Regions from separate parts of the Rhizobium sp. CNPSo 3670 genome, predicted to be linked through region 1. Evidence: riboswitches for the same ligand, from Rfam matches in the RefSeq annotation. Region 1 holds a riboswitch; the other holds the start of a gene.
What was found. Region 1 has a riboswitch for FMN ahead of AC13QO_RS12565 (6,7-dimethyl-8-ribityllumazine synthase). Riboswitches for the same ligand answer to the same signal wherever they lie in the genome.
Positions count from the first base shown of each region.

Region 1 (15,107 bases):
TGCTCACCCAGACGTCGATATCGCCGAGAGCCTTTGCCCTGTCGGCCAGCGACCGCACGGCAGCAGGCTCGGTGACGTCAGTAACAACGGAAATCGCCTCCGCACCCAGACCCCGGCACGTCTCGGCAACCTCTTCCAAGGCCTCGCCGTTGCGGGCCGCGAGCACCAGCCTGCTTCCGCGCCGAGCGAAGGCCTCGGCAGTGGCCTGACCGATGCCGCTCGATGCTCCCGTAATGACGACCACTGCATTTTCGAGATTGATAGACATCGTTCCGCCTCTCTGTCCTGGGGAAAGCGCCGGCGCCACAGGCGCATCCATCAAACACCTCCGTGAAAGCGGAGTTCCCGAATGACGACCGCTGCCTGCATACTCGGCCCGGGAAAAGCGACTCATTTCCCGATATTTGCGGGCATTGTCTCGCATCCCGCTTCTGCAAGAGTCGCCGGCCAAGCGCAGGTTCCATCCGGTTACGATTGTCTTGCGCACCGAAACTATGCGATGACCAATCCACCAAGAGATGCAACGGATAAAAGGCGCGCCATGAAGAAGATCGGTTTTCTCTCGTTCGGGCACTGGACGCCCTCGCCCCAATCGCAGACGCGCTCGGCAGGTGATGCGCTGCTGCAGTCGATCGACCTTGCCGTTGCGGCCGAGGAGCTCGGCGCCGATGGCGCTTATTTCCGCGTGCACCATTTCGCCCGGCAGCTCGCCGCGCCCTTTCCGCTGCTTGCCGCCGTCGGCGCCAAGACCAGCCGGATCGAGATCGGCACGGCGGTTATCGACATGCGCTATGAGAACCCGCTTTATATGGCCGAGGATGCCGGTGCGGCCGATCTCATCGCCGGCGGGCGGCTGCAACTCGGCATCAGCCGCGGCTCGCCGGAGCAGGTGATCGATGGCTGGCGCCATTTCGGCTATGCGCCGCCGGAAGGCCAGAGCGAGGCCGACATGGCCAGGCATCATGCCGAAGTCTTCCTCGAAGTGCTGCGCGGCGAAGGCTTCGCCAAACCGAACCCGCGGCCGATGTTTCCGAACCCGCCCGGCCTCCTGCGTCTCGAGCCGCATTCGGAAGGCCTGCGCGAGCGGATCTGGTGGGGCGCAAGCTCCAATGCCACCGCCGTCTGGGCGGCCAAGCTCGGCATGAACCTGCAGAGCTCGACGCTGAAGGACGACGAGACGGGCGAGCCCTTCCACGTCCAGCAGGCGGCCCAGATCCGCGCCTATCGCGAGGCCTGGAAGGCGGCCGGCCATACGCGCCAGCCGCGCGTCTCTGTCAGCCGCAGCATTTTCGCGCTGGTCGACGACCGAGACCGCGCCTATTTCGGCTACGGCAACGACGAAGGCGACAAGATCGGCTTCATCGACGAGAAGACGCGGGCGATCTTCGGCCGCAGCTACGCTGCCGAACCTGACGTGCTCGTCAAGCAGCTTGCGGAAGACGAGGCGATTGCTGAGGCAGACACACTGCTGCTCACCGTACCCAACCAGCTCGGCGTCGACTACAACGCCCACGTCATCGAGGCGATCCTCGCTCACGTCGCTCCGGCGCTCGGCTGGCGCTGACGGCGAGGCTTGGCGCGAGCCTTCGATATGCGCTGTAGTAATGCGAAACGGCAGCTGTCGTTGGCCGGCATCATTTCGATGCGTCCGGGACCTAACTGGCGCGGTCGGCGTTGATGATGCGAGCCTTGAATCGGTCACGTCGCGACCGACTTAAGGCTGCAGTCGAATCGCTCGAGTTGCCTCATGCCGCGCACTAACCTGAACGACATCCTGATCTTCATGGCCGTCGTCGATGCCGGAACCTTTATCGCCGGGGGGCAGGCCATGGGCCTCTCCCGTTCCGCGGCGGGAAAGGCCGTCACCCGCCTCGAGGAGCGGCTCGGCGCGCGCCTGCTCAACCGTACGACGAGGACACTCAGCCTGACTGATGAAGGACGAGTGTTCTATGACCAGGGGCTGCAGATCCTGGCATCGGTCGACGAGGCGGAGGCGAGCATTGCGGGGCGAAGTGGTTTGCCGCGAGGCGTTCTCAGGCTCGCCGTTCCCGATGTCTTCGGGCGGCTGGTCATGCTCCCTTTACTCGAAAAATATCTTCGCACGTGGCCCAACGTGCAGGTCGAAGTGAGCTTCACCGATCACGCCACCGACATCGTCGAGGATGGCTTCGATCTGGCGATCGGGATTGGCGCGAAGTCGTCGGCCGCCGACAGCCGATTGATCACGCGCGTGATCGCCAGTGACAAGGTGCTGCTCTGCGCCTCGCCCTCCTATCTCACCGAACGCGGCGTCCCCAATGATATGGCGGATCTGGCCGCCCATGACTGCCTGTTCTTCACCAACCGCGACCAAAGGCAGGGCTGGCGCTTTCGCAGCGGTGGCGGCTGGATCAAGGCGCAGGGGCGCAGCCGCCTGAGACTCGACAGCGGTGAAGCCCTCCACGACGCTGCCCTGGCCGGCTTCGGGATCGCGCTCCTGCCGAACTTCCTCATTGCCGCCGATTTGACCGCCGGCCGTCTCCGGCAAGTCCTCCCTGATCTAGAAACCGACGACACGAAAATCGTGGCGCATTATTCCGACAAAGGCGTGTTGGAGCCGCGCGTCCGCTGCTTCATCGATCTGTTGATCGAGGAAATCGGAGGTCAAGGCTAGGCCCGCGCGGCGCTGATGCCACCGCCTTGTCAAAACCGCGAAAGCTCTTGAGCGCCAGCGGAGAGAGGGTCGCGGCGAGGTAAGCGAGGCCGCAGAGGAGCAGCGCCGCGCCAAGCCCGATTGTGCTGATCAGCGCGCCACCGACGAGGCCGCCGAAGGGAATGAGAGCAAAGCACAGGGCGGTGTTCATCGCGGTGACGCGCCCGGTCAGCGGTTTGGGGATCCGCTCGAAGATCACCGCCGACAGGATCGGGTTGAGGAAACCGGAGGCAAAGCCTGCGATTGCGAGTGTTGCAAACACGGAGCCGAGCGGCGCATCCACCACGAGCATCAGGAAGCGCGGAAATCCGGTCAGGAGGAAGGCCACGGTATAGACGATCAGACGCGGCATGCGTTCGCCGATAACAGCGGCAATCGCCGCGCCCGCGATGGAAGCGCCGGAGAAGACGGCAAACATCGCGCCGAGCAGCTCCGGCCCGTGACCGGCGTCCCGGATCCAGACCGGCAGCAGCACGGCGTGATAAGCCTGATCGAGCAGATTGGTGATCGCCACCATGGCGACAATGCTGACGAGCACGGCGTCGCCGCGGAGAAAGCGCCAGGCTTCCCGGAGATCGTCGAGATAGGAAGGCAGCTTGCCCGACGGCGCGACGGACCGATCGGGAGCGCGCCGCATGCCGGGTATGCCGGTCGCGACGACCAGCGCTGCGGCGGCGAAGGTGGCGGCGTTGACGAGGAGCGCCTGACCCGGGCCTATCAACCCGATCAATGCGCCGGCGCCGGCAGCGCCCACCGTTGAGGCCAGCCGTTCGATGGCGCTGGAGGTGCCGGTCACCCGCTCGAGCGGCACGGCTGCCAGCGCAGCAATATCGGGAACCATCGCCTGCTTGGCGGCATCGGAGGGCCCGCGCAGCACACCCATGGCAAAGACGAGGGGCAGCAGCACCGGCACGGTCAGTACAGCGAAGAGATCGAGAAGCGGCACCAGCCCGACCGCGATCACGGAAGCCGTGTCGCAGATGATCGCGATGCGCTTGGCGCCGATGCGGTCGATCAGCGGCCCGCCGAGCGCCTTGGCGAGCACATAAGGCAGCATCTCCATCATCGCCGTCAGCCCGGTCAGCACCGGGCTGCCTGTGGCGCTCAGCACCAGCCAGGGGATGGCGATGGTCGATAGCCGGGTGCCAGAAAGTGAAAGTGTCTCTGCGGCGGCAAGCGCCAGGAATGGCCTGCCTTCTCTCACCGCTCGTCCTCCCGCTCGCAGTGCGGCAGCCGGCCCGGATAGGGGAAGGCGTGCAGCATGACATAGAAGGGAACCATGCCAGGATTCCGGGAAGTCGCCTCCCCCAGCGGCGGGGCGGCCCGCATCGCTTCAAGGATGATGCCTGTCAGCCGCTTCGTCAGAGCCTCGGCCTGTTCCGCCGTCATTGGGATGATGATGTCGTCGGTCGTTGTCGCCCTGCGCCATTCCGCCGGCAGCTCGGCATATTCCTCCAGCGCCTGCTGCATCTGGCCGACCTGCAGCGAGAGAGCCGCCTGGTTGAAGGCCATGTCGAGATCGAGCGCCTCGCCTTCGGATTCGCTCGGGGGAACCGAGGTCAGCTCGTGGCGGGCCTGCCACCAGCGGTCGCGCCGCGAGACATGCGGCGCTTCCTCGATGAAACCGTATTGGGCGAGCTGGCGCAGGTGATAGCTGGTCGCGCCGCTGTTCAGGCCTAACCGAACGGCGAGCTGCGTCGCAGTGGCGGGGCCGTCGATCCTCAGCATGCCGAGCATGCGCAGCCGAACGGGATGCGCCAACGCCTTCAGCGCGGTGGGTTCGGGCACGACCCGGCTGACGGTGCGGGAGGCGGCGGCATCTGCCGCAGGCTTGGAGCGTGGATCTTTCATGGCTGAAGCGTACTATTGCAAACACATCTTTGCAAACATTTCTTTGCAATGTTACTTGGAGCCGCGAAAGGTGCTTGAAAACCAGCTTCGGCCCTAGCCAAGCACAATCACGCACCCTAAGACCGGCGCCACGATCCGCATGATGTGAGGGTGAGGGATGGCTGAGGATGCGCAGAAAAACATTGGTACCTGGTACATCGACCCCGATGCCGAGGACAGGATGGCCGATGGACATGCGCCCATCTGGCGCCACCTGATCGATCTGATGCTCGAGCGAGACCTCTCCGATAAGAGCGTGCTCGATTTCGGCTGCAATCAGGGCGGCCTGCTGCGGCACCTTTATGCGATCCGCCCCTTCCGCAAGGCGCTCGGCATCGACATAGCCGAAACCTCGATCGCCAAGGCCGAGACGCTGAAAGGCAATCTGCCGATCCAGCATCAGGTCGGCGGCAGACTGGAGGGCTGGAGCGAGGAATTCGACCTCGCCGTCAGCCATGAGGTCATCTATCTCGTCCCCGATATCGACGCGCACGCCGCCGATATCCGCCAGGCACTGAAATCAGGCGGCGTCTATTATGCGGTGACCGGCTGCCACACGGACAATCCGCTCTGGCCGAAATGGCGCGAGCTCGTCGCCAACCGCACCAACACCGTCGTTCAGGATCGGTCGATCACCGATTACGGCCGCGCCTTCGAAAAAGCGGGCTTCGACGTCTCCGCACGCAAGCTCGAATATGACGGCTTCATCCCCTTCGTTGCGGACGGCTGGACGCCTGACTTCGCCGATGCGCTGGACTATTACACCCAGACGAAAATCGTCTTCAGGTTGGTAAAGCGCTAGATACTGCCGGCTGCAGCCGCATCAGCTCGACATCGAAATGCGGCGGGCTGTCGGGCGTGACCTGGACGAAGCGGCCCCTGACGCGGAAGATGTCCTGGACGAGGTTGCATTCGGCAAGCTCACGCGGCGGGCCATCGAACCTGAGCTGCCCCTTTTCGAGCAGCGAAATGCGGTCGCTGACGGCAATCGCCTGGTTGATGTCGTGGATCGCCATGACGATGGTCACGCCCTTCTTCCGGCTCAGCCGATGCAGGAGATCGAGCACCTCGACCTGATAGCCGATATCAAGGAAGGAAGTGGGCTCATCGAGCAGCAGGATCTCCGCTTCCTGGGCCAGTGCAGCTGAAATCCACGCTCTCTGCCGTTCACCGCCGGACAATTCACGCAGGCTGCGGTCGGCCAAATCGGACAGGCCGGTGTTTTCGAGCGCCCATTCGATCGCCTCTTCGTCGCGGCTGTCATAAGAGCGGAACAGGCCGACATGCGGATAGCGGCCCTGGCGCACGAGCTGGGCGACGGTCATTTCATCCGGTGCGGCCGGCTGCTGCGGCAGGAAGGCGAGCCTTTTTGCCAGCATCCGGCGCGACATGGAGGCGACGGCGACGCCGTCGAACGACGCCCTGCCCGCAGCCGGTTGGATGAGGCCCGCCAGCGCATGCAGCGCCGTGCTCTTGCCAGAGCCGTTCGGGCCGATCAGCGCCCGGATCTCGCCCTTTTCGAGCGAAAGGCTGAAGCCGCTGAGGGCCTTTCGCTTGTTGTAGACGACCGAGAGGTCGGAACAGGACAATGGCATTTCGGCCTCACATGGTTTTGCGCAGCAGCGCGAGCAGAAGCGGCACGCCGAAAACGGCCGTGACCACGCCGATCGGGATTTCCTCGGCATGGCCGAGTAGCCGGCCGATGAGATCACCGAGCGCGACGACGACGGCGCCGAGCACGATCGTCAGCGCCAGCGACAGCCTAAAATTCCGCCCGGCCAGGAAGCGAGCGAGATGCGGCACGATGAGCCCGACGAAGACGATCGGCCCGACCGCGCCGACGGCACTTGCCGCAAGCGCGCAGGAGACGATCAGCACGATCGAGAACTGCCTGCGATAGCCGAGCCCGAAGGACCGGGCGACGGCCGCATCGAACTGCAGCAGCATCAACGGCCGGTAGATCACCGGCAGCATGGTGAGGCCGGCGATGGTGAACGGCAGCAGGAAGAGCGCGTGATCCCAGCTGCGGGCGTAAAGGCTGCCGGACAGCCATTCGAGAATGATCTCGATGCGGGCCGATCCCCATCCGGCGATGAGGCCGATCGCCACCGCATGTAGCACCGCGCCGACCGCCACGCCGCAGAGCGTGATGCGTAGCGCGCTGAGGCCGAGACGGAAGGCAAGCAGATAGATGACGCCGCCGGCAAGCAGACCGCCGGCTAGACCTGCCGCCGGCAGCCATGCGACCGGCAGTTCAGCCAGCGTGTTCGAGCCTGGTTTGAAAATATAGACGGTAAGGAGCAGGAAGATCGTCACCGACAGCGTCGCCCCCTGCGACACGCCCATCAGCGACGGATCGGCAAGCGGATTGCGGGTGATCGTCTGCAGCAGATATCCCGCCAGCGAAAAATGGATGCCGGCGAGAATGCCGGTGGCGATGCGCGGCAGCCGGATATCGAAAATGATCAGCCGCGCTTCCGCCGAGCCGCCGCCGGTCAACACGGCCGCGACGTCGGCCACGGGAATATCGGCGACGCCGAGGAAGACAGCCGCCGCAAGCGACAGGATGGCGAAGACGCCAAGCGCGACGGCCATGCCGAGACTTGCCGAACCGGCCGATGTCGATGCCGGCGCGCTCATCGCGTCTCACCCGCGAGGCTCAGCCGCCCGCGCTGGACGAGATAGATGAAGATCGGGCCGCCAAGCATTGCGGTGATGATGCCGACGGGCAGTTCACGCGGGATGGCGATGCTGCGCGCGAAAACATCGGCGACCGTCACGATCAGCGCGCCGAGCGAGGCGCTCAACCCGATCTCCCAACCCGTGCCGCGGGGTTTCAGCAGCCGGGCGATGTGGGGAGCGGCAAGACCGACGAAGGCGACCGGCCCGGCGACGGGCGCAACGCCCGCGACCGGAATGACGGCAAGGATGAGAACGAGGGGCTTCCACAGGCCGAGCTGCAGGCCCATGCCGGCCGCCGCATGATCGCTCAGCATGAACATGCCGATGACGCGCCGCAAAAGGAGCGCCCCGGCAACCCCGGCGATCGTCCAGGGCAGCATATAGAGGACATGTGACCAGCTGCGCCCCTGGAAGCCGCCGGCGAGCCAGAAGAGCAGCGATGCCGATTGCGGCCCGGTCAAGAGCAGCACATAGGTGGTGATCGCGCTTAAGAACAGCGAGACGCTGACGCCGCCGAGCGCGAGCTGCAGCGGCCGCCCCTGCCCGCCGCGCGAAACGCAGAATGTCACCGAGGCAGCCAAGACCCCGCCGGCAAGGCCGATGAAGGGATAATAGGCAGGCGAAAGCCAGGGCAGATAGACGAAGCAGCAGACGATCGGCGCGACCGCCCCGGATGTCACGCCGGTAATGCCGGGATCGGCCAGCGGATTGCGCGTCAGCGTCTGCAGCAAGTAGCCGGAAACGGCAAGGCCCGCCCCGCCGGCGGCCGCCGCCAGGCTGCGCGGCAGCCGCAGCGTCCAGACGAGGACAGATTCGAGCTTGCCGTCGGGCGCCAGGAGCACGCGCAGCGCTGTCTCGGCCGAAAGCGTCTTAGCGCCAACCAGCAAGCCGAGCATCGCCGCCAGCATCGCGGCCGCGACAATGAGCCCTATGGCCAGGAATGATTGCCGGGGGCTCATCGCAGGCCTTTTCCTTGGACTTAGTTCTGCAGTTCGGCCGGGATCAGCTTGGCAGCCTCGGCCTTGACATCGACAGCCGGGAACGTGTCGGGGTAAAGGTAGTGCGCAGCCTCGCGCAGCACGATTTCGCGGGCGATCGGGCCGTTGGTCTCGACCCACTGGTCGCCGACGTAGAAGACGCGGTTGTTCTTGACTGCCGACAGCTGCGACCAGATCGGGTTGCTCTCATGCGGGCGATCCGGGCCGGAATCATAGACGAAGATGACCTCCGGATCCTTCTCGAGCATGGTTTCGAGGCTGAGGTCGATGCCGAACTCGCCGCCCGGAGTTTTCGGCCCCGGAACATTGTCGCCGCCGATCGCGGCGACGATCGAGGCCGAGGTATTTTCCGTGTGGAAGGCGAAGGGTGTCGCGCCGCCCCACATGATCAGGAAGCGCGGGTGAACGCCCTTCGGCGCCTTGGCGGCAAATTCCGCAAGATGCTTGCGGAATTCGGCGTTCAGCTGCTCGCCGCGTTCGGGCTGGCCGAGCAGCTTGGAAAGGGCGGCGGTCTCGCTGTAGCTCTCTTCGAGCAGTTCCATATTATAGGCGACGTAGGGCGCGATGTTTTGAAGCTGCGCCGCATTGCCGACCGTATAGCGGCGGATCGCGACGATCAGATCCGGCTTGGCTTCGGAGAGAAGTTCCAGATTGGGCTTAGCGCGCTGGCCGATCTGCTTCATTCCGGAAGTCCGGCCCAGCAGGAATTCGGGCTCGCGGCCTTTCGTCATATAGGTGCTGGCGACCGGCTTGATGCCGAGTGCCAGCGCGACGTCATCTGCGAAATAGGAAATCGAGGCAAGGCGCTTCGGCTGTGCCGGAACCTCGACGGTGACGCCGCGATCGTCGACGACCGAGACTTTCTTGCCGTCATCGGCCTGCGCGGCCCCTGCCACGAGCATTGCGGACAGGCCGAGGGCCGAGAAAAATTTATGTACGTATCGAGTCATATCTGAAAACTCCCCTCTGACCGGCAGAGGCTTTAGCCAAAAAAGCGGAGTTTAACAATCATGATTCTTTTGCGCTGTTTCTGGGAAGGGACGGCACTGCTTGCACAAGCGGACAGTTCTCATCTCAGGCTCAATCCTCAGCCAAAGTGAAGACGGCGCACGGCTCGGCGATGCCGCGCAGGGCGTGCTCGCCGAGCGGCGTCAGCGCGGCCTGGGTATTCGCCGCCACGGCGCCTGAGATCAGCACGCTGTGGCCGAGCGGCTTGCAGAGCCCTTCCAGCCGGCTGACCAGATTGACCGCCGGGCCGATGGCGGTGAAGTCAAGCCTGTCGGCGGCGCCGATATTGCCCCAGAGGATTTCGCCGAAATGCAGGGCGGCCCCGAAGGGCAGCGGCGCCAGCCCCTCAGCCTCACGCATCCGATCGAGATGAACCATGCCGGCGCGGCAGGCGGCGACAGCCCGAAGCGCCGCCTCACAGGCCTCTCGATCAGCTCCGGCCCCGTTGCCGGAAGCAGCAGTGACGGGAAAGATCGCCAGCACGCCGTCGCCGATGAATTTCAGCACCTCGCCGCCGAAGGCATGCACGGCGCCGGCGACGCGGTCGAAATAAGCGTCGAGCGCGGATATCATCGCCTGCGGCTCCGTCACTTGGGAAATCGCGGTGAAATCCCGCAAATCGGCGCAGAGAAGAGCGGCGCGAATGGTTTCGCCGGTCCCCCGGGCAAGCGCACCCGACTGAACGCGAGCCGCACTGCGCCGGCCGAGGTAGGCTTCCAGCAGCGCCGCCTGCGCTTCCCGCGCCGCAAGGGCTGCGAGCGGCGCCGCAGCAAAACGCGCGACGTCCTGCAGCCGCGCGGCTTCATCAGGAGAAAATTCGTCCGCCCCTGCCCCCTTGCCGATGCCCGCCCAGCCGAGCACGGCGCCGTCCCGCGAAGCTCCAATCCTCTCCTCCCAAACCGGCCCGAGCCCGGCTAGCCATTCGCGCCCGGCATCGCTTTGCGGTGCGGCGGCAAACCCCAGCGCCTCGATGACGGCTCCGGTTTCCGCCCGCCACAGCCAGCTACGCCGCGCTATGATCGGATGCGGCACCGAAAGTGTCAGCGCGCCGCCGGAAAGCTCCAGGCCGTCGGCCAGCAGCCGGCGCCCGAGCTCGGCCAGAAACCGTTCGGGGCCGGGCGAAGCCGCAGCCTCGTCAATCAGCCAGGCAATGGAGGAAGGCAGATCCATGGGTTAACATTGGCATTTGCAACAGGACGCGGGCAACCCCGGGACATCAGCCTGACACCTGTGGTGGATTTCCTATCGGCACTTGCCCCCGCCGAGTCCCTCCGCAACCCTGTCAACCCCACCTCCAAACAAGTCTGTGGAAAACCATTCATCACGGTGGAAAACAACCCAATAAACACCTTTAAATTGCGCGACATTGATTCGATTATGTGCGAACTTGTCATTAGCGATTGAGGGGTTGCTATGGGCACGACATACTGGCCGAAAGACCCGCTGGACGGGAATGACATGACGTTGCTGACGTCGATCCTTCGGCGCTGGTGCGCGCGTTATGGGATCGAGTTTACAGCCGAAGAAAGCAAACGGAAGGCGAAGGAACTCGTCGAATGGTTCGAGTTCGGTGTCAAGCATCCGGCCGAGCTCGAAGAGCTGATCGACGGAAAGCACTGGCTCGTCAGCCGCATCTGAGCGCAGCGTTATTTCAGCTGATAAAGGCCGGGCGAAACATCGCACCGGCCCTCGTTCGTTTGCCTCTGTCAAAGAGTTTTAGTAGTCATCGCGCCAGCGACGTTCGCGGTCCCAGCGCCCCTCATAGCGCCAGCGCGGGCCATCCCAATCGCGATGACGCCGCTCCCAGCCCCAGCGGGGCGGACCGCCATAGAAAGCTACAGGCGGCGGGCGGCGCCAGTTGCGCCGGCATTCGCCCCAGCGGGTCAGATGCCAGCCGCGACCACAGGCGTAGTCGACCTTTGTGACAGTGCTCTCAACCTTGATTGCCCCGATCGGCATCGCCTGAGCTGTGCCAATCGAGAAGCTGCCAGCGAGCAAGGCAGCCGCGATAGAAAGTGCCTTCATCGAAAACTCCATTTCATCCAGCCGCAATCACCTTAGGACCGCCAAATTGAACTGGAGATGAACTGCGCGTTCATGTTGCGGACGATAAAGCAGCACTTTTTTTGACCGCAGCGGACCGTTCTTCCCGTAGCGTCAAGCGCTTGGGGAGCATCCCGTCGCCTGCCGAAAACCGTTCATGTCCTTCCGTAAAAAGGATCTGGACCCGGGTCCCGCCCGACCGCGACTTCCGTGAGCCGGCCGAGATAATGCGCCCAGCCCTCCTCATGACCGGCGCATTGCTCCGCACTCGGCAGACCGCTGTGGGTGAGCCGCAAAAGCGTTCCTCCTCCTTGCTCGATCAGGTCGATCTCGACCAGGCTCGATCCCGGCGGCACCACCTCGCTGCCATCCCAGCCGAAGCTGTAGGCAAGCCGATGCACCGGCACCACCTCGCGAAACGAGCCACGCGCAAAACGGGCGCCGGTGACGTTGACGAGATAGAGCCCACCCGGCTCCGGCTCGACCTCGGCCTCCGTCCCCATCCAGCGCAGGATCTTCTCGGGATCGGTCATCAGTGCAAACACCGCCGCCGGCGGCGCCGCAAGATGCGCCTCGCGGCGCACGACGAAAGATTCTGGCATCGCTCTCTCCCATGATTGCTGCTCTACCCCTCAATGAGGCCGAGCAGCATGCTTTTTCGACATGGATGTCCTCAGCGGAAGCATGTAGGTGGATGCGCGCGCTGCGCAAGGGTGATGGGGCACGTGCCCTTCGGACGAAAACGTCTTCCCTATTGCCAGCCCGCCGCCTTGGCCCTATTGTCCGCGCCGTTCTCAGGGCGGGGTGAAAGTCCCTACCGGCGGTATGCAGTTTCGATTGCGAGCCCGCGAGCGCCTTCCTCGGAAGGGTCAGCAGATCAGGTGAGATGCCTGAGCCGACGGTCATAGTCCGGATGAAAGAGAACGTGCGCTGCTGCTGCCCTCCGGGCTGGCTGCGGATGCTCGTGATCGCCTTGGGTGATGTGTCTGTACGCCAAAGGAGATTACCATGACACCCACCCGTTATGCCTTCGTCAAAGCCGGCTGGCACGCCGATATCGTCGACCGTGCGCTCGAAGGTTTCCAACAGCTTGTTCCCGCCGAACAGATCGACGTATTCGACGTCCCCGGCGCCTTCGAAATGCCGCTGCTGTCGCGCGATCTTGCCGCGAGCGGGCGCTATGCCGCCGTCATTGCCGCCGCCTTCGTCGTCGATGGCGGGATCTACCGCCACGAATTCGTCGCCCAGGCCGTGGTCGATGGCCTGATGCGCGCCGGCATGGATACCGGCGTTCCGGTGCTGTCGGTCTCACTGACACCGCATCACTATCAGGAAACGGAGCATCACACGCAGATCTACCGCGCTCATTTCGTCGAAAAGGGCCGCGAGGCTGCGCGCGCCGCTCTGATGATCGGCAAAACGCGCGCCGCCCTTGCTGCTTAAAAGCTAGCGCAACAGACGGCGGGATGGCCCGCCGTCTTCTTCATGTCGACAGAAGAATTGATTCGACGCTCCACCCGGGCTGTGGTCCACTCGATCCCGACATGTATCGCCATTCTTAATGCGTCCAAACCTCAAGGGAGCTGAAGATGAGCAATGCAATGCGCAGTGAACCCCCAACCGAATCCATGAAAACACGACCGGTCGACACCAAGCTCGAAGTGGTCGTCATTCCCGTTTCCGACGTCGACCGTGCCAAACGTTTTTACGAGAGCCTTGGCTGGAGGCTCGACGCCGATTTCGCCAATGACGCCGATTTCCGCGTGATCCAGTTCACCCCACCGGGCTCCGGTTGCGCGATCATCTTCGGCAAGAATGTCACCGCCGCCGCTCCCGGCTCCGCCCAAGGCCTCTATCTCATCGTCTCCGACGTCGAGGCCGCAAGGCGCGATCTCATCGCCCGCGGCGTCGAGGTGAGCGAGGTCTTCCACGATGCTTCAGGCGTCTACGCCGGCAAGGACGAGCCCTATCTCTTCGGGCGCCTGCGCATCGCCGGCCGCGACCCCGACCACCGCAGCTATCGTTCCTTCGCCTCGTTCAAGGATCCCGATGGCAACGGCTGGCTGTTCCAGGAAGTCACCACACGCCTGCCAGGACGCATCGACGCCGATGAGACGGCCTTCTCGACATCGAGCGACCTCGCGGCCGCCCTCCGCCGCGCCGCCGAGGCCCACGGCGAACACGAGAAGCGCAATGGCGGCAAACACGACGAGAACTGGCCGGACTGGTACGCCGAATACATGGTCAGCGAACAGGCCGGCAGGCAGCTGCCGTTATAGGTGGCGGCACGGAGCAGCCGCCTTGCCCGTCGGCACCTCAAGGTGAGGCTCTTCGAGTGGCAGATGCTTTCTTCTTTGCTTTGTCGGTATGCCATGTGACAACCACACGGCATACCCTCTCCGGGCTCATCAGGTCGCGACTCACCGATCGAATATATCCCGCCACTGCTTCTCGCCTATTAGACAGTCCGCCGTCGGCGCGTCGGCGGCTATCCTCTCCACCGTCGGCGAGGGTGAAATGCCGCTGATCTCGAGCACCAGCTTGCGGCGCACGGCGATGGCGAAATCCTCAATCCTGTGGACCGGCAGCACGAAGCTGCCGGGGCCGCCGATCACGCAATCGGCGTAATATTTGTCGAGCCCTCCGGGAGCATCGGAAGGACGCAGCATTATCGCCAGCCCGTTGATGATCATGCCCGACGCCACCGCCTTGTCCCTGGTGCCCGTCACCGGGCTGCCGGAATTGTTCGGACCGTCGCCGGAGACGTCGATCACCTCACGCCTGCCGCGAAAGGGTCCGGTGGTGATCATGCTGGCGCCCTGATCGATGGCTGTTGAGATCGAGGTGCGCCGTTGCGTGGCTATCGGCCGGGCGCCAAGCTTATCGGCGAAGGCGATCGCATCCGCTTCCGTCTCAATCACCTGCCAGTCGATCATCGAATCCTGGACGACATAGCCCGCCCATTCGAAATAGCTGATGGCGATGCGGCCGGTGAGCCCGCCCTTGACCGCATCGATGAATTCCTTGTGCTTGAGCGCCTCGACATAACCGTCGCGCTGAATGCCGATCTCTTCGAAATCCATTGACCGCGAGGTGTCGACGGCAAGCACCAGCGTCACATCAACCTCGTTTGCGCCCGCCCCAGCTGTCGGCACGACTCCGGTAAGACCCATGAGCACCGCAAGTGTGGCCAGCATCGGCAAATCCCCGCGCATCGAGCAGGGAAATGTAACACAGCTTGGCCGGCGAAGGACGCCCGGCCTCGTGCGGGGTTTCAATTTTCAGTGATATCAGGAGCGCCTGCCTTGCCCCTCGAGGCCGCTGCGGGGAACTCATAGAGAGACTCTCCTGCCATGCAGCTTTCCAGGACCTCAACGCAAAGGCGACCATAAAGGGTTCTTCCACGCCTTCAGCGCTTCCAGAAAAACCTGCAGGCGCAGCGGCAGGAAGCGGCGGGTGGGATAGACGGCGTGCACGAAGATTTCCGGCGAGGACCAGTCCGGCAGCAGGCGAATGAGCTCGCCTCGGTTGATCTCTTCGTCGCAATAGGTCGAAGGCAGCAGCCCGATACCGTGGCCGCGATAGGTAAAGGCGCTGACCGCCTCGAAGTCCCGACTGGAGACCGGCCCGGACACGCGCACGTGGGCCGACTTGCGGCCGCTGACGAGATGCCAATCCGCCTCGCCGTTGCGGCCGTTCAGGAGCACGCATCGATGATCCTTCAGGTCCTCGGGCTTTGATGGAAGGGCCCTGCCCTCAAGATAGTCGGGCGTCGCAACCAGATAGCGCACACT
Region 1 covers NZ_JBXSOL010000010.1:44,839-59,945, forward strand. Annotated here, with positions in the region: gene AC13QO_RS12495 (SDR family oxidoreductase) at 1-268, opposite strand, end outside; gene AC13QO_RS12500 (LLM class flavin-dependent oxidoreductase) at 542-1,564, shown strand; gene AC13QO_RS12505 (LysR family transcriptional regulator) at 1,748-2,653, shown strand; gene AC13QO_RS12510 (MFS transporter) at 2,613-3,896, opposite strand; gene AC13QO_RS12515 (ArsR/SmtB family transcription factor) at 3,893-4,543, opposite strand; gene AC13QO_RS12520 (class I SAM-dependent methyltransferase) at 4,701-5,384, shown strand; gene AC13QO_RS12525 (ABC transporter ATP-binding protein) at 5,365-6,177, opposite strand; gene AC13QO_RS12530 (FecCD family ABC transporter permease) at 6,185-7,222, opposite strand; gene AC13QO_RS12535 (FecCD family ABC transporter permease) at 7,219-8,223, opposite strand; gene AC13QO_RS12540 (ABC transporter substrate-binding protein) at 8,244-9,212, opposite strand; gene AC13QO_RS12545 (adenylate/guanylate cyclase domain-containing protein) at 9,343-10,440, opposite strand; gene AC13QO_RS12550 (hypothetical protein) at 10,684-10,908, shown strand; gene AC13QO_RS12555 (GCG_CRPN prefix-to-repeats domain-containing protein) at 10,987-11,295, opposite strand; gene AC13QO_RS12560 (SRPBCC family protein) at 11,469-11,915, opposite strand; FMN riboswitch at 12,100-12,242, shown strand; gene AC13QO_RS12565 (6,7-dimethyl-8-ribityllumazine synthase) at 12,322-12,756, shown strand; gene AC13QO_RS12570 (VOC family protein) at 12,903-13,592, shown strand; gene AC13QO_RS12575 (DUF1194 domain-containing protein) at 13,734-14,510, opposite strand; gene AC13QO_RS12580 (LysR family transcriptional regulator) at 14,685-15,107, opposite strand, start outside.

Region 2 (15,107 bases), on a different contig from region 1:
TAGGAACTGAGCAGTTCAGTCATCATGTTCATCCTTGCTTGCCGGAGGCGCCAGGCGGCGCATTTGGGCAATTGCCCGACAAGCGAACGTGCGTTGCAACAAGCCGTGGTTAGCGCAGCCGACGCCGCGGCGCAAGACTTTTACAGAGGCAATTCGACGCGTCGCGGGCGGACATTATCAAGCAGATGCAACGATGTCGCGACAAATCCGCAGAAGTCGATTCAAGCTGCATGCCTGACCCCTGGAAACTGCATGGCTTTCGGAAGAGAATGGCGCGAGTGACGGGGCTCGAACCCGCGACCTCCGGCGTGACAGGCCGGCACTCTAACCGACTGAGCTACACCCGCGCATGACGGACGGAAGAGCCGGACGGCGGCGACTGAACGCCTGCTTTGAAATGGCGCGAGTGACGGGGCTCGAACCCGCGACCTCCGGCGTGACAGGCCGGCACTCTAACCGACTGAGCTACACCCGCACTTCATTTCAAGCAATCCGGATGCCTTCGCACCCTCACCAAAACGGCTGGCCGTTTCGATGAGCGGCTAACTACGGGGTTCGCCTTTTAGTGTCAAGCAGGTTTGGAGACAAAACCATGACAGTCGTTGAATTGTTTCGGCAAAGCCGCTGCAGGAAGAACGAAAGCCGGCAATTCCAACCTCCGCAGCCGTAGCGAGGCACGATCGGAGCCGACAGCGCAGGCAAAATGCATAAGCCCGCGGCTCCCCCTCCCCTTTATCCACAGGCCGACCGAGCCCGTTCGGCAGCGCAGACGAGCAGACCACCGCCAAAAAAATCAAAAATTCTTCACAAACACTCTTGCGGTTTTGCCGCGATCCGCATAGATCACGGCCACCAACGCAGCAGGCCGATCGGCTTCGCCAGCGATGGGCGATTAGCTCAGTTGGTAGAGCGCCTCGTTTACACCGAGGATGTCGGGAGTTCGAGTCTCTCATCGCCCACCATTTTTCCTCTTGAGTTTCGAAGAGTAATGTAGCCGCAGTGATCTGCCCCTGATTGGCTCAATGCAGCTATCTGCCTATGCAGAAGCCATCTCACATGAACGCGACCCGACATTCGGCAAGACATTCCGGCGCAGCATAGCTGTCCGGCAGGTCAAATGCGGCGCCGTCTGGGAAGCCAGGTTCCACCAAAACGGACTACTCCAGCCTCCGCGCACCTCCTATTAGGCGAATGGATGAGGGCGGGCAAAAATGAGACTATTCGTCGCCCGGAAGTCTCCGCGCTTGAAGGCTTACGGCGCCGGGGGGTACCATGAGAACTCTATGCTCCGCATTGACGCTGTGCATTGCGATTGCCCTTTGCACGCCAAGCTCCATCTATGTCAGCCTGCCCGGATACGCCTTCAAGACGAATCCGAAATGCCAGCGCCACGTACCGAAGACGAAGTTTGACAGAAGGTGCGACCAGCCGATACTGGGCTTCAAGGACTTTACGCCTCCGCTTGTGACCGTCCTCGGGATCTGAAGATCCTGCTCGGCTGCCGGCAAATCATCCCTTCGCCAACTCCTGATCCACCGCCGAAACCAGCCGCGAATCATCTGCCGTCACATCGGGCGCGAAGCGGGCGGCGACTTTGCCGTCGCGGCCGATCAGGAATTTTTCGAAATTCCAGAGAATGTCATCCTCGTCGCCGCCTGATATGCCGTGGGCATTCAGGCGTTCGCGCATCGGACCCTCGCCCGTCGTCTTCACGCCCGATTTGGTCAGCTGCCGGTAGAGCGGGTGCTGGGCCTCGCCCTTGACCGAGATCTTAGAAAAGATCGGGAAGGTGACGTCGTAGGTGGTGGTGCAGAAATCGAGGATCTCGGCGTCCGTGCCGGGTTCCTGGCCCTTGAAGTCGTTGGCGGGGAAAGCGGCGATGACGAAGCCGCGCTCGCGCTTTTCGCCATAGAGTCTTTCAAGCCCCTCATATTGCGGCGTCAGCCCGCATTTCGACGCGACGTTGACGATCAGAAGTACCCTGCCCTTGTATTCGTTCAGCGTAGTCTGTCGACCATCCACCGTCTTGACCGGAATATCCAGCACATTGCCCGTCATGGGAACCTCCAATTGGCACGGATCGTTCCGGGAGCTTAGCGATATCGCCGCTATTGTCATCAGGGTGAAGATCAACTCGACGTCAGCATCCCCGGCGTCGCCGTTTGGCGACACCGGGGGAGCCCGTCAGGCGGGCGAGGTTTCCCGTACGTCATCGAGTAGGAAATGGACGACGAGATAATCCGTCTTGTAGTGGCGGCCGCTGTCCGAGACGGATTCGACGCTGCCACCATCCTTTGGATGCCAGGGATGATAATGAGGGTTGGTGGTGATGAGCGTGATGGCCTTGCCGGCGAACGGTCCTTCGCCCAAGCGGAAGCGCATCTCGGCGAGCGGCCAGATTCGCTCGTAATCTTCCATGGCGATGCGTGCCTTCAGCGCTTTCCGGTGCAGCGGCTCGCCGGCGCCTGCTTCTGCGGATGATTCCAGCATCACTTCTTCGGCATGGGCAATGATGGCATTGAACTCTTCGGGCCACATCCGTCTCATGAAGTCGCTCCTCCCAGGGCTCTTTCGTCATTCACAGGCGAAACTTAACCTTTTGTCCGCAAGAAGCAAATTCTTGTCATGCCGTTGTCATCCGCCTCGGCTGCTCCTACGTTCCCCTCGAACCGCACAAGGGCCGTCAGCCGGCCCCAATCCCGAGATCAAAGATGAAGACACGTGAAGAAAGGCAGGCGCTGCGGGCGAGCATGCCGCGCACCCCGCTCAGCGCCCATCATATAGAAAACGCCCGGCTGCTGCCGGATCGGGGCGAACTGCTCTACCGGATCCCGAATGGCGGCATCGGCGTCGAGGTGGGAGCGGCCTTCGGCGAGTATACGGCGGAGATCCTGGAAAAGAATCGCCCGGCCCAGCTTTATCTCATCGATCCCTGGTCGATGGATCGCTACAGCTCCGGGCTCGACGCGATTCACACGAATTTCGCGGCCGAGATCGAGGCTGGCCGGCTGCACCTGATGCAAGGCACATCGCTCGACAAGCTCGCCGAATTCGAGGATGACTTCCTCGACTGGGCCTATATCGACACCGATCATTCTTTCGAGCTCACCTGGCAGGAGCTCCTGCTCTGCGAGAGGAAGGTGAAGCGCACAGGACGCATTGCCGGCCATGATTTCTGCACCGGCAACACCGTCAAACCGATCGTCTACGGTGTCGTCGAGGCGGTTACGAAATTCTGCAAGGATTATGGCTGGCAATTCGAATTCCTGACGGTCGAATCACACGCGCATTTTTCCTATTGCCTGAAGCGCCTTTGATCAGTTCACGCCTTGCCGGAATATTGTTCGTCGCTGACCTTTTCCATCCAGTCGACATGGCTGCCGTCCAATGCCTCGTGAATGGCAATATGCGTCATGGCCGTCTCCGGGCCGGCGCCGTGCCAGTGTTTTTCGCCCGGCGCAAACCAGACGGTGTCGCCGGCGCGAATCTCGCGAATCTCCCCGCCCCAGCTCTGGGCAAGGCCCTTGCCTGAGGTGACGATCAGCGTCTGGCCGAGCGGATGCGTGTGCCAGGCGGTGCGGGCTCCGGGTTCGAAAGTGACGGAGGTTGCCTTCACCCTTGCCGGCGTCGGCGGCTCGATCAGCGGATCCTGCCGAACGGCGCCGGTAAAATAGTCGGCCGGCGGCTTCATCGAGGGGCTGGAGCCAGCGGGCTTGATCTCCATGATCGTTCCTTTCCATCCATGCTGTTGAAGCTTTACGGTGCGACGATATTTGATCGAGGCGACCGATCAAGACCAGATCGGCAATTGCCGCGCAGTTGCCCGCCTGATAGGCCAAAGCGTTCATAACCTAGGGAGATGTTCATGAAACACCATGCGTTTGGCCGCATGCCGTTCACCGTTACCAATGTCGGCTTCGGCGCCTGGCAGATCGGCGGCTCCTGGGGCGATATCAGCGAGGCGGATGGGCGGGCGGCGCTGAACGCCGCGCTCGATGCCGGTATGACGTTCGTCGACACGGCGGATGTTTACGGCGACGGCCGCTCGGAAAAGATCATTGCCGATGTCCTGAGGACGCGCGGCGGCGAGCGCCCGATGGTCGCAACCAAGGCAGGCCGCCGCCTCAACCCACATGTCGCGGAAGGCTATACCAAGGCCAATCTCCAAGGCTTCATCGACCGCAGCCTCAAAAACCTCGCGGTCGACAGCCTCGATCTCGTGCAGTTGCACTGCCCGCCGCGCGAGGTGCTTTACCTGCCTGAGGTCTTCGAGGGCCTCGACGCGCTGCAGAAGGCTGGAAAGATCAAGGGTTATGGCGTTAGCGTCGAAAAAGTCGAGGACGGGCTGAAAGCGATCGAATATCCCGGCGTCGTCAGCGTCCAGATCATCTACAACCTTTTCCGTCAGCGCCCCGACCATCTGTTCTTCGAGGAAGCATGTCGCAGGAATGTGGCGATCATCGCGCGCGTGCCGCTGGCAAGTGGTCTTCTCTCCGGCAAGATCAGCCGCGAGACGCAGTTTGCCAGCGACGACCATCGCAATTTCAACCGCCACGGCGAAGCTTTCGATGTCGGCGAGACCTTTGCCGGCGTACCTTTCGAGGTCGGGCTGCAGGCGGTTGAGGAAGTGCGCAAGCTGGTGCCGGCCGGCGTCACTATGGCCGCCTTCGCGCTGCGTTGGATCCTGATGGCTGAAGCCGTTACTGTCGTCATCCCCGGCGCCCGCAATGCCGAACAGGCGAGAGCCAATGCGGCCGCAGCCGATCTCGCGCCGCTCTCGCCCGATGTGATAGTGGCGACGCGCGAGATATACAATCGGCTGATCGCGCCGCATGTGCATCAGCGCTGGTAAGGCTGGAGCGAGTCGCTTTTATTGAAGGCTGCAGCGAGCCGAGAGCGGCCCCTCACCGGCTGCCGCCATCGACCGGGGTCGCGGCACCGGTTTCGACCCGTCCTCCGGACCCCCGCGAGCGGGGCGAAGGGATATGCCGCACGTGCTTCCTTCACCTCGACGTTGCGCTTGGCACGTCCCCTCGCCCCGTTTTAACGGGGAGAGGGTTAGGATGAGGGGCAGCTTTCAGTTCGTGGCACTCAGTTCGACCGGAAAGAACAAGGTCTCGCCGGAAGAGTCGCTCACACGGTCATTATCGGTGACAGCGTAAGGCTTGCCGGAGGCGTCGAAGGTGAAGCCTTCGAGCTTGTCGAGCACATAGCCGTTCGTCACGGCCTTGAGTTCGTCGAGGAAGTCGTGTGCTTCGGTCTTCTTCACGACCGGCAGTTCGGTGCCGAGCTTGGCGGGCTTCAGTTCCGAGATCGCCACCTTGTAGAGCTTCTTCAGCCTGGCGGCGTCGCCGACGAGGTTGTCGCGCTCGATGATGTAAACGTTGTCGCCGTGGGCGGAGATCTCAGACAGGCCGACCCAGCCGCTTTCCGTCTTGTCGAGGGGATAGCGCACGGCGCCCCATTCCTTTTTCTTCGGATTGTAGGAGACGAGCTTGACGAAGCCCTTCTCGTCGTCACCCCACTCGCGCTGGACGGCCATCCAGAGCGTGGCATCGTCGCCGGTGCCGACAATGGTGACACCCTCGAAGCCGTAGCGAATTTCGTTGGCGGCGAGTTCCCTAGGCAGAGCAATCTCGGCCTTGATGTCGCCCTTGGCATTGACGTTGTAGAGCGCATGCGGGACGAGGCGCTCGCTGTTTCCCTCCGAGGCGAGCCAGAAGGAGCCGTCGGCTGCGACCGCAATGCCTTCGATATCGAGCTTCTGGGCCGGACCACCGTCGCGCTTGACGACGAGGGCGTCGGTGATCACGGCCGGTTTCTTGCTGGCGTCGATCGTGTAGATCGTCGGCTGCGAGCCCAGAACGCTGTCGCTGACGGCGTAGAGCATGCCCGGTTTTCCGGGAACGGCGGCGAGACCCGAAAGCGCTGCGAAACCGATCGGATTGCCGTCCTTCTCGGCGGAGACGATCTGTGGATAAGCTTTTTCGCCTTCCGAGCGCTCGTAGATCATCACGTGCGAGCGCACTCCGCCGTCCTTGCCGAGATCGAGTTCATTTGCGGTCGCAAAGAGATTACGCTGGGGGATAGCGACCCCGCCTTCCGGCGAAATGCCCGACGGCAGAAGCTGCACGAGTTCGGGGTCGGCGCCGGTATCCTTATAGACGCCGACGACCGAGGCGCGCTCGGCAAGCAGGAAGAAATACTGGTCATCGCCGAACTTGGCGGCTTCGAGACCTTCCGGCTCGACGCCCTTCGATCCCGAACGGCTTTCCGGATAATGGCCGATATGGGCGACGGCGCGTTCGAAGGATGCGCCCGATTCGTAGAGGACCTTGCCCGTCTTGTCGAAGATGGTGAAGCCGCGCGAGCCGCCCTGATAGTCGCCTTCATTGGCGACGACGAGGCGGTTGTCGTCCAGCCACTTCACGGCGTCCGGCTCGCGCAGCACGCCCTTCGATTCGCTCGAGAATTTCAGGGCGCGGTCGCGCTTCGTGTCGATGCCGGAGAGATCGACGCTGCCGGCGGTAAAGTGGGTCTTCACCTGAGCCGTGTTGGCGTCGATGATGACGATCTCGTTATTTTCCTGCAGCGTGAGCGCAATCTCGTTCTGCCCGTTGAAGGCCACGAATTCCGGCTCCGGATCTTCAGGGGCAACACCGGCGAGACCGTTCAGCGCCACATGCTTGATGGCGCCGCAGTCGACGGTGCCGTTGTTGACCTGGAAAACGGCGAGCTCGCCGGCCGGCATCTGCGGGATCTTGCCGTCATTGACCTCTTCGTCGCGTTCGTTTTCGATCGCGATGGCGCCGAGCGTCTTGTCCTTGTTGAGGGCAATCGAATCCGGCTGGCCACCGAGATCGCAGATGTTCTCGATCTTCTTCGTCGCCACGTCGACGATTGCGAGGCGGCCTGAGGGCTTGGCCTTGCTTTCGGAGGTGTTGACGGCAACCAGCGCCTTGCCGGCGCTCGAGGTAACCGATGTCGGCTCGCCATCCATCATCAGCGCGCCGGCGGCTTTCGGGGCCTTGGCGTCGGTAATGTCGATGAAGCCGATCGCGCCGAGCGGACTGTCGCTATAGATCAGTGTGTTGCCGTCGTCGGTCGCGGTGATGATTTCCGCGGATGTCGGCGACAGCTTGTCCTTGTCAGCAGGCAGGTTCTGGGCGACCGGGAAGGAGGCGATGCGGTTGAAAACCGGCTCGGCCGCGGCCGGGACGGCAACGGATGCGAGAAGCACGGCAGCGAGCGCTGCCTTGCGCGATAAAATTGTCATGAAATCCCCCAATGTCGAAAGATCGAACAGAGGGGTTTTGCGGGACTGCCATGACAGAGACATGACAGTCCGCGAGTTTTCAGAGGTCGGCGTCAGGCCGGCTGCCTTTCCCGGCGCATCTCGTTTTGCATGATGAAGAGCGACGCTGAAAGAATGAGCGCGGCGCCCAGCCAGAGATAACCGGCCGGCGCATAACCGAAAAACAGCCAGCCGGCGAGCACGTTCAGCGGCAGCTTCAGATCATCGAATGGCTGGACATAGGCGGCGTCAGCACTGGCATAGGCTAGGGTCAGCAGATATTGCGCCACGACCGTCAGGAGGCCCGCCACAAGGAAGAGCGCGAGTGTCGTGCCTGTCGGTACGGCGAAGCCCGCCGCAAGTGCCAGACCGCCGTTGATCGGCGTCAGCAGCACCAACAGCCAGACGGTGATGGTCTCTGGCCTCTCGATACCGGTCAGGCCCTTGGTGATGAGCGAGGAGGCACCCCAGAGCAGTGCCGAGAGCACCGGCAGGAGCGCTGCGCAGGTGAAACTATCAGACCATGGCTGGAGGATGATCATCACGCCGGCAAAGCCGACACCGGTCGCTGCCCAGCGGGCCGGGCCGACGCGCTCACCGAGGAACAGGCGGGCACCGAGAATGATGAAGAAGGGTGAGGTCATGACCAGCGCGATCGCCTGCCAGATCGGCACTGAGGCAAGACCGGAAACCCAGGCCTCGACACCAGGCGCGGCAAAGAGGACGCGCACGACGTGCCGCCGGGGATAGTCGGTACGCATCGCCGCAAGGCTTGCGCAGGAAGGGCAAGGAGAAGAGGAAGGCAAAGGCATATTGCCAGAAGGCTGCGGAGGCTGGCGGAAAGGCGAGTTTCATGGTTAGCCACTGGGTGAAGACGTTGAGCAGCGAGAAGGCCACGCCTCCAAGCACCATGAAAGCAGCGCCGGCAAAAGGCGCGAGAACGCGGCATTGTAAGGGAAATCTGATTCATGTCTTCCATCCAGAACTACAGCGCCGCGCGTCTTTCCAGACGCGCAAAGGACGCTGTAGCGCTTTTAATTGCTGCATAATTCATCCTTAAATCGATTCCGATTTAAGGAATTATGCAGGCGACCAACATAAATCAGGACGCATGAGGCGACGGCGCGCAGGGGCCGGCAGTCCCCTGCCCGCTCACGGCCATGCTCATTCTCTTTCTTCCGGACTATACCGTCGGCTCCGGAATCGCACCGGATCTGCTGACCCTTCCCCGGCCGAAGCTTGAGAAGGCGCTCGCGGGCTCGGGCCACAGCCCTTACCGCCGGTGGGGACTTTCACCCCGCCCTGAGAACAGCATTGTTGGTAAGACAAAGCGCTGCATACGGCAAGCGGCAAAACAAAAGGGGTCCGGCAGCGCCGAACCCCTCGAAAACCTGCTCAGCCGTTCTCGTTTACGGCCGGCGGATGATGAATCAGCCGTTGACGGCGTCCTTCAGGCCCTTGCCGGGCGTGAACTTCGGCACGTTGCGGGCTGGAATATCGACTTCAGCGCCGGTCGACGGGTTGCGGCCCTTCGTTGCAGCGCGATGAGAAACGGTGAAGCTGCCGAAACCAGCGAGGCGGATATCGCCCTTGTTCTTGAGTTCGGCCTGGACAACGTCGAAAACCGCGTCAACAGCGGAAGCCGCGTCAGACTTCGTCAGTCCTGCCTTTTCGGCCACTGCGGACACGAGTTCATTCTTGTTCATGTTTCCACCCCTTTCTAAATGGTATGAAACGACTCAAATGTAAGCTAGGCGCAGAATAGGTTTCATCAGGCCCGCCGGGAACCCAAAAGCCCTGCAAATCAAGGAAAAGCAAGCGTCTCCATGACGTTTTCACAAAAAAGGCTGGCGTTTCCGCCAGCCTTTTTGCGTCTTTTGCTTCAATCGGGCATAAATGTGGCAAACGCCACTCAATGCGCGATCGTTGCGCCCGTATCGTCGAGGCCTTCGACCGACGTGATGACGGGCGTTTCCACCGTGCCATCCCACTCGATCGGCTCCGGCCGACGGATCAGCGCATGCTTGATCACCTCGCCCATCCGCGAGACCGGGATGATCTCCATGCTGTTCTTCACGTTATCCGGAATCTCCGCCAGGTCCTTGGCGTTTTCTTCCGGAATCAGCACTTTCTTGATGCCGCCGCGAAGCGCCGCAAGCAGCTTTTCCTTGAGACCGCCGATCGGCAGCACCCGGCCGCGAAGGGTGATTTCACCGGTCATCGCCACATGCTTGTTGACCGGGATGCCGGTCATGATCGAAACGATGGCGGTTGCCATGGCGACACCGGCCGACGGGCCATCCTTCGGCGTCGCACCTTCCGGCACGTGCACGTGGATGTCGTTCTTTTCGAACATCGGCGGTTCGATGCCGAAATCGACAGCGCGCGAGCGGACGTAGGAAGCCGCCGCCGAGATCGATTCCTTCATGACGTCCTTCAGATTGCCGGTAACCGTCATGCGGCCCTTGCCCGGCATCATCACGCCTTCGATGGTCAGCAGCTCGCCGCCGACTTCCGTCCAGGCAAGGCCGGTCACGACGCCGACCTGATCCTCGCCCTCAGCTTCGCCATGGCGGAAGCGCGGGACGCCGAGATAGTCGGCGATGTTGGCGGCCGTCACGTGAACGGACTTCGTCTTGCCCTTGATGATCTCGGTGACCGCCTTGCGGGCGAGCTTCATCAATTCGCGTTCGAAACTGCGGACACCGGCTTCGCGGGTGTACTGCTGGCTGATCGCCATCAGGGCATCGTCGCTGACCGAGAATTCTTCCGGCTGCAACGCATGTTCCTTGATAGCCTTCGGCAGCAGGTGCCGCTTGGCGATCTCGCGCTTTTCATCTTCGGTGTAGCCGGCGATACGGATGATCTCCATGCGGTCCATAAGCGGTGCAGGGATGTTCAGCGTATTCGCGGTCGTGATGAACATCACATCCGACAGGTCGTATTCGACTTCCAGATAGTGGTCCATGAAGGTCGAGTTCTGCGCCGGATCGAGCACTTCGAGCAGGGCCGAAGACGGATCGCCACGGAAATCCATGCCCATCTTGTCGATTTCGTCGAGCAGGAAGAGCGGGTTGGACTTCTTCGCCTTCTTCATCGACTGGATGACCTTGCCGGGCATCGAGCCGATATAGGTGCGGCGGTGACCGCGGATTTCGGCTTCGTCGCGAACGCCGCCGAGCGCCATGCGGACATACTCACGGCCGGTCGCCTTGGCGATCGACTGGGCGAGCGAGGTCTTGCCGACGCCCGGAGGGCCGACGAGGCAGAGGATCGGGCCCTTGATCTTGGTGGCGCGAGCCTGCACGGCGAGATATTCGACAATGCGTTCCTTGACCTTGTCCAGACCGAAGTGATCGGCCTCGAGGATCTTCTCGGCATTGTTGAGGTCGGCCTTGATCTTCGACTTCTTGCCCCACGGAATGCCGAGCAGCCAATCCAGATAATTGCGCACGACCGTGGCCTCCGCCGACATCGGGCTCATCTGGCGCAGCTTCTTCAGCTCCGCCTCGGCCTTTTCACGGGCCTCCTTGGACAGCTTGGTCTTGGAGATGCGCTCTTCCAGTTCGCTCATCTCGTCACGGCCTTCCTCGCCGTCACCGAGCTCCTTCTGGATCGCCTTCATCTGCTCGTTGAGATAATATTCGCGCTGGGTCTTCTCCATCTGGCGCTTGACGCGCGAGCGGATGCGCTTTTCGACCTGCAGCACCGAGATCTCGCCTTCCATGAAGCCGAGAGCCTTTTCGAGACGCTGCTTGACGCTCGTCGTCTCCAGCATCTCCTGCTTCTCGGTGATCTTGATCGACAGATGCGAGGCGACCGTATCGGCGAGCTTGGAATAGTCGTCGATCTGGCTGGCGGCACCGACCACTTCCGGCGAAATCTTTTTGTTCAGCTTCACATAGCTTTCGAATTCGGAAACGACCGAGCGCGACAAGGCTTCCAGTTCGACCGGATCGTCATGGGGCTCCTCGAGCACATGGCCGAGCGCCTCATAGAAATCCTCACGGCTCGTATAAGTGTCGATCTCGGCGCGGGCGCGGCCTTCGACCAGAACCTTGACGGTGCCATCAGGCAGCTTCAGCAGCTGCAGCACGTTTGCCACGGTGCCGACATTGTGGATCGCCGAAGGGTCCGGATCATCGTCGCTGGCGTTGATCTGCGTCACCAACATGATCTGCTTGTCCGAGCCCATGACCTCCTCGAGCGCACGGATCGACTTTTCCCGTCCGACAAACAGCGGCACGATCATATGCGGGAAAACCACGATGTCACGCAAAGGCAGAACAGGGTAGGCAGTGCTGCTCGCTACAGACGTTTTCTTCGTCATTTTTTATCCTTTCCATCGTCCCGTTGCCGGGCTCTTTGCACGGCCGCTTGGGATCAGCCGGCACTCTCACTTGGCCTACAAGTGGAGGTTCTTACTATGCTTTTCAAGCCACGCTAACGCCCGCGTTCCCCGGATATGACAGCTTCGTTACAACGGAACACCAGCACTATGAAACGCGTGGCTGGACCGGCGCTTACCACTTCCGACCCGGCTATATACAACGCCAGCAATACACTCACGGAATCACTGCATCATTGCCAAGCATCGCCCCTTGCGCAACATCGGCAAAGGCAAGCTCCAGTTCCCACCGGCAAAATACTAACAGCGCCTCGCATGGTTTTTCAAATAGAAAGGGGCTCGCCTATGGCAAGCCCCTTAAAATAACGGTGCGAACCATAAGATTACGCGGAAGCGTTGGCTTTTTCTTCCTGACGATCGGCATAGATGTAGAGCGGACGAGCCGAGCCGCGCACCACCTCCTCCGAGATGACCACCTCGCGCACGCCTTCCAGCGTCGGCAGTTCGAACATCGTGTCGAGCAGGATCTTCTCCATGATCGAACGAAGGCCGCGGGCGCCGGTCTTGCGCACGATCGCCTTGCGGGCGATTTCGCGCAATGCATCCTCGTGGAAGGTGAGTTCCACATCTTCCATCTCGAACAGCCGCTGATACTGCTTGATCAGCGCGTTCTTCGGCTCGGATAGGATCTGGATCAGCGCGTCCTCGTCGAGATCCTCGAGCGTCGCCAAAACCGGCAGACGGCCGATGAACTCGGGAATGAGGCCGAACTTGACCAGATCTTCCGGCTCCAGTTCGCGCAGGACTTCGCCGACGCGGCGGTCGTCCTGAGCTTTCACAGTCGCGCCGAAGCCGATCGAAGTCTTCTCGCCGCGGGCGGAGATGATCTTGTCGAGGCCGGCGAAGGCGCCGCCGCAGATGAACAGGATGTTCGTCGTGTCGACCTGCAGGAATTCCTGCTGCGGGTGCTTGCGGCCGCCCTGCGGCGGAACGGAAGCGACCGTGCCTTCCATGATCTTCAAGAGCGCCTGCTGCACGCCCTCGCCCGAGACGTCGCGGGTGATCGACGGATTGTCGGACTTGCGCGAAATCTTGTCGACTTCGTCGATGTAGACGATGCCGCGCTGCGCGCGTTCGACATTGTAGTCGGCCGCCTGCAGGAGCTTCAGAATGATGTTTTCGACATCCTCGCCGACATAGCCCGCTTCCGTCAGCGTCGTCGCATCCGCCATGGTGAAGGGAACGTCGATGATGCGGGCGAGCGTCTGGGCCAGATAGGTCTTGCCGCAGCCTGTGGGTCCGACGAGCATGATGTTGGACTTCGCCAGCTCGACTTCGCCGTTCTTGGAGGCGTGCGCCAGGCGCTTGTAATGGTTGTGAACGGCGACCGACAGGATCTTCTTCGCCTGCCGCTGGCCGATGACGTATTCGTCGAGGACCTTGATGATGTCCTGAGGCGTCGGGACGCCGTCGCGGGACTTGACCATCGAGGACTTGTTCTCCTCGCGGATAATGTCCATGCACAATTCGACGCATTCATCGCAGATGAAGACGGTCGGTCCGGCAATCAGTTTCCGGACTTCGTGCTGGCTCTTTCCGCAGAACGAACAATAGAGGGTGTTCTTGGAGTCGCCGCCGTTGCTGCCGCTGACCTTGCTCATATCACTTTCCTTCCAGCACGCCGCATTTCAAGGCGAAATCGCGGTCCACTCTATCAGCTCCTGGCGGCACTCCGTTTCCGGAGCCTTTGCCGAGAAGGGCTTCAGGGGCTACAAACCGGTCCCAATCAACCATGTCAGGGTCCCGGCGGCAACGAATTCCCCTTCGAATGCCGAATGCTATGTCATAAAAATTCAACATAGCATTAATAGTTACTATTAGCGTCTTCGTCGCCAGTTGAAAGCCTTGTTCGATCACAAATGAGATAGAACTGTGGCGAGGAAAACACCATCCCAATTAATTACTAGGCCTGCTCGCCTTCCATCTCGAGGCGTGATGTCAGAACCTTGTCGATGACGCCCCAGCCCTGGGCCTCGTCCGCATCCATGAAATGGTCACGATCGAGCGTCTTTTCAACTTCCTCGTAGCTGCGGCCGGTGTGCTTGACATAGACCTCGTTCAGCCGGCGCTTCATCTTTAGGATGTCGCGGGCGTGGCGCTCGATGTCCGAGGCCTGGCCCTGGAAGCCGCCCGAGGGCTGGTGAACCATGATGCGGGAATTCGGCGTGGCGAAGCGCATGTCTTTATGGCCGGCCGCCAGCAGCAGCGAACCCATGGACGCGGCCTGGCCGATGCAGAGCGTCGAAACTGCCGGTTTGATAAACTGCATCGTGTCGTAGATCGCCATGCCCGCGGTGACGACGCCACCGGGAGAATTGATGTAGAGAGCGATTTCCTTCTTCGGGTTTTCCGCCTCGAGGAAGAGAAGCTGGGCGCAGACGAGCGTCGCCATGTGATCCTCGACGGCGCCGGTCAGGAAGATGATGCGTTCCTTCAACAGACGGGAATAGATGTCGTAGGAGCGTTCACCGCGGTTGGTCTGTTCGACGACCATGGGCACGAGGGCCATTGCGGTATCAACTGGGTTTCTCATGTGCGTCCTTTGTCAACGTCATGCCGGCACGCCGGGAATCAAAGAAAATGTCTTATCCCTACATAGAGTGTCCCTGCCCTCCTCTTCAAGACACGCATTGGGATAACGTTAAGAAGACGGGGCAAGGCCCCAGGGCTTGGGCGCCGAAAGCCTCTTTCTCGCAAACGCCTGTCGGCGGCGAGCCCTCGATGTCGTCTCCCCTCGCTTTTCTCCATGACAGAATGAAGAAAAGGTTACTCCATTCGACAGCGCTCAAGCACGTTTACCCAACGGAAAGCCTATCGCCAGATACCGGCCGAAAATCGTGCCGCAGTGCAACGACATTAAGGAAGTGGCGAGCTTCCTCCGCAAGGATGCGGGCCAACAGACAAGGTCGACGGGCAAGGGGTTGCTGCCGTGTTCAATATCGCTACAGGTCTCGCCATCTGGTGTTCGGAGGCCATGACGCTCGCTCTGGTGCTCTTCGTCGCTTGGCGCCACAATGTCAGAAATGAAGCCTATCTCTATTGGGGCCTGGGCTTCTTTCTGACCGCCATAGGCTTTGCGATGATCTCGCTGCGCAGCGAAATCCCCAGCCTGTTTTGCATTGAGGTGGGCAATGCCATCGCGCTGCTCGGCCAGAGCGCCTGGGTGGCGGGTTTTCTCGCACTCGACCGCAAGAAGATCGAATGGTGGGCTCTGCTGCCGCCGGCAATCTGGCTGGCCGGGGTCTTTCTGCCCTGGGTCAACACTGATTATTCCAACCGCGTCGTGCTCTATAACCTCGCTTCGGCGACGGGCGCCACGGCATTGGCCATGGCGGTCGCCGCCGGCGACATCCGCCGTGAGCGCACCCGCACTAAGCTTATGGGAGTGTTCGTCATCCAGGGCTG
Region 2 covers NZ_JBXSOL010000003.1:235,377-250,483, reverse strand. Annotated here, with positions in the region: gene AC13QO_RS04400 (NADH-quinone oxidoreductase subunit A) at 1-23, opposite strand, end outside; tRNA gene AC13QO_RS04395 (tRNA-Asp) at 271-347, opposite strand; tRNA gene AC13QO_RS04390 (tRNA-Asp) at 399-475, opposite strand; tRNA gene AC13QO_RS04385 (tRNA-Val) at 887-962, shown strand; gene AC13QO_RS04380 (hypothetical protein) at 1,273-1,485, shown strand; gene AC13QO_RS04375 (glutathione peroxidase) at 1,510-2,058, opposite strand; gene AC13QO_RS04370 (hypothetical protein) at 2,185-2,547, opposite strand; gene AC13QO_RS04365 (class I SAM-dependent methyltransferase) at 2,712-3,317, shown strand; gene AC13QO_RS04360 ((R)-mandelonitrile lyase) at 3,323-3,724, opposite strand; gene AC13QO_RS04355 (aldo/keto reductase) at 3,866-4,852, shown strand; gene AC13QO_RS04350 (esterase-like activity of phytase family protein) at 5,078-7,276, opposite strand; partial or broken gene AC13QO_RS04345 (DMT family transporter) at 7,369-8,273, opposite strand; FMN riboswitch at 8,457-8,608, opposite strand; gene hupB (DNA-binding protein HupB) at 8,725-9,000, opposite strand; gene lon (endopeptidase La) at 9,207-11,624, opposite strand; gene clpX (ATP-dependent Clp protease ATP-binding subunit ClpX) at 12,026-13,303, opposite strand; gene clpP (ATP-dependent Clp endopeptidase proteolytic subunit ClpP) at 13,606-14,235, opposite strand; gene AC13QO_RS04320 (GGDEF domain-containing protein) at 14,632-15,107, shown strand, end outside.
Region 2: it holds a riboswitch for FMN, as region 1 does, so the genes downstream of both, AC13QO_RS04345 (DMT family transporter) here and AC13QO_RS12565 (6,7-dimethyl-8-ribityllumazine synthase) in region 1, are expected to answer to the same signal.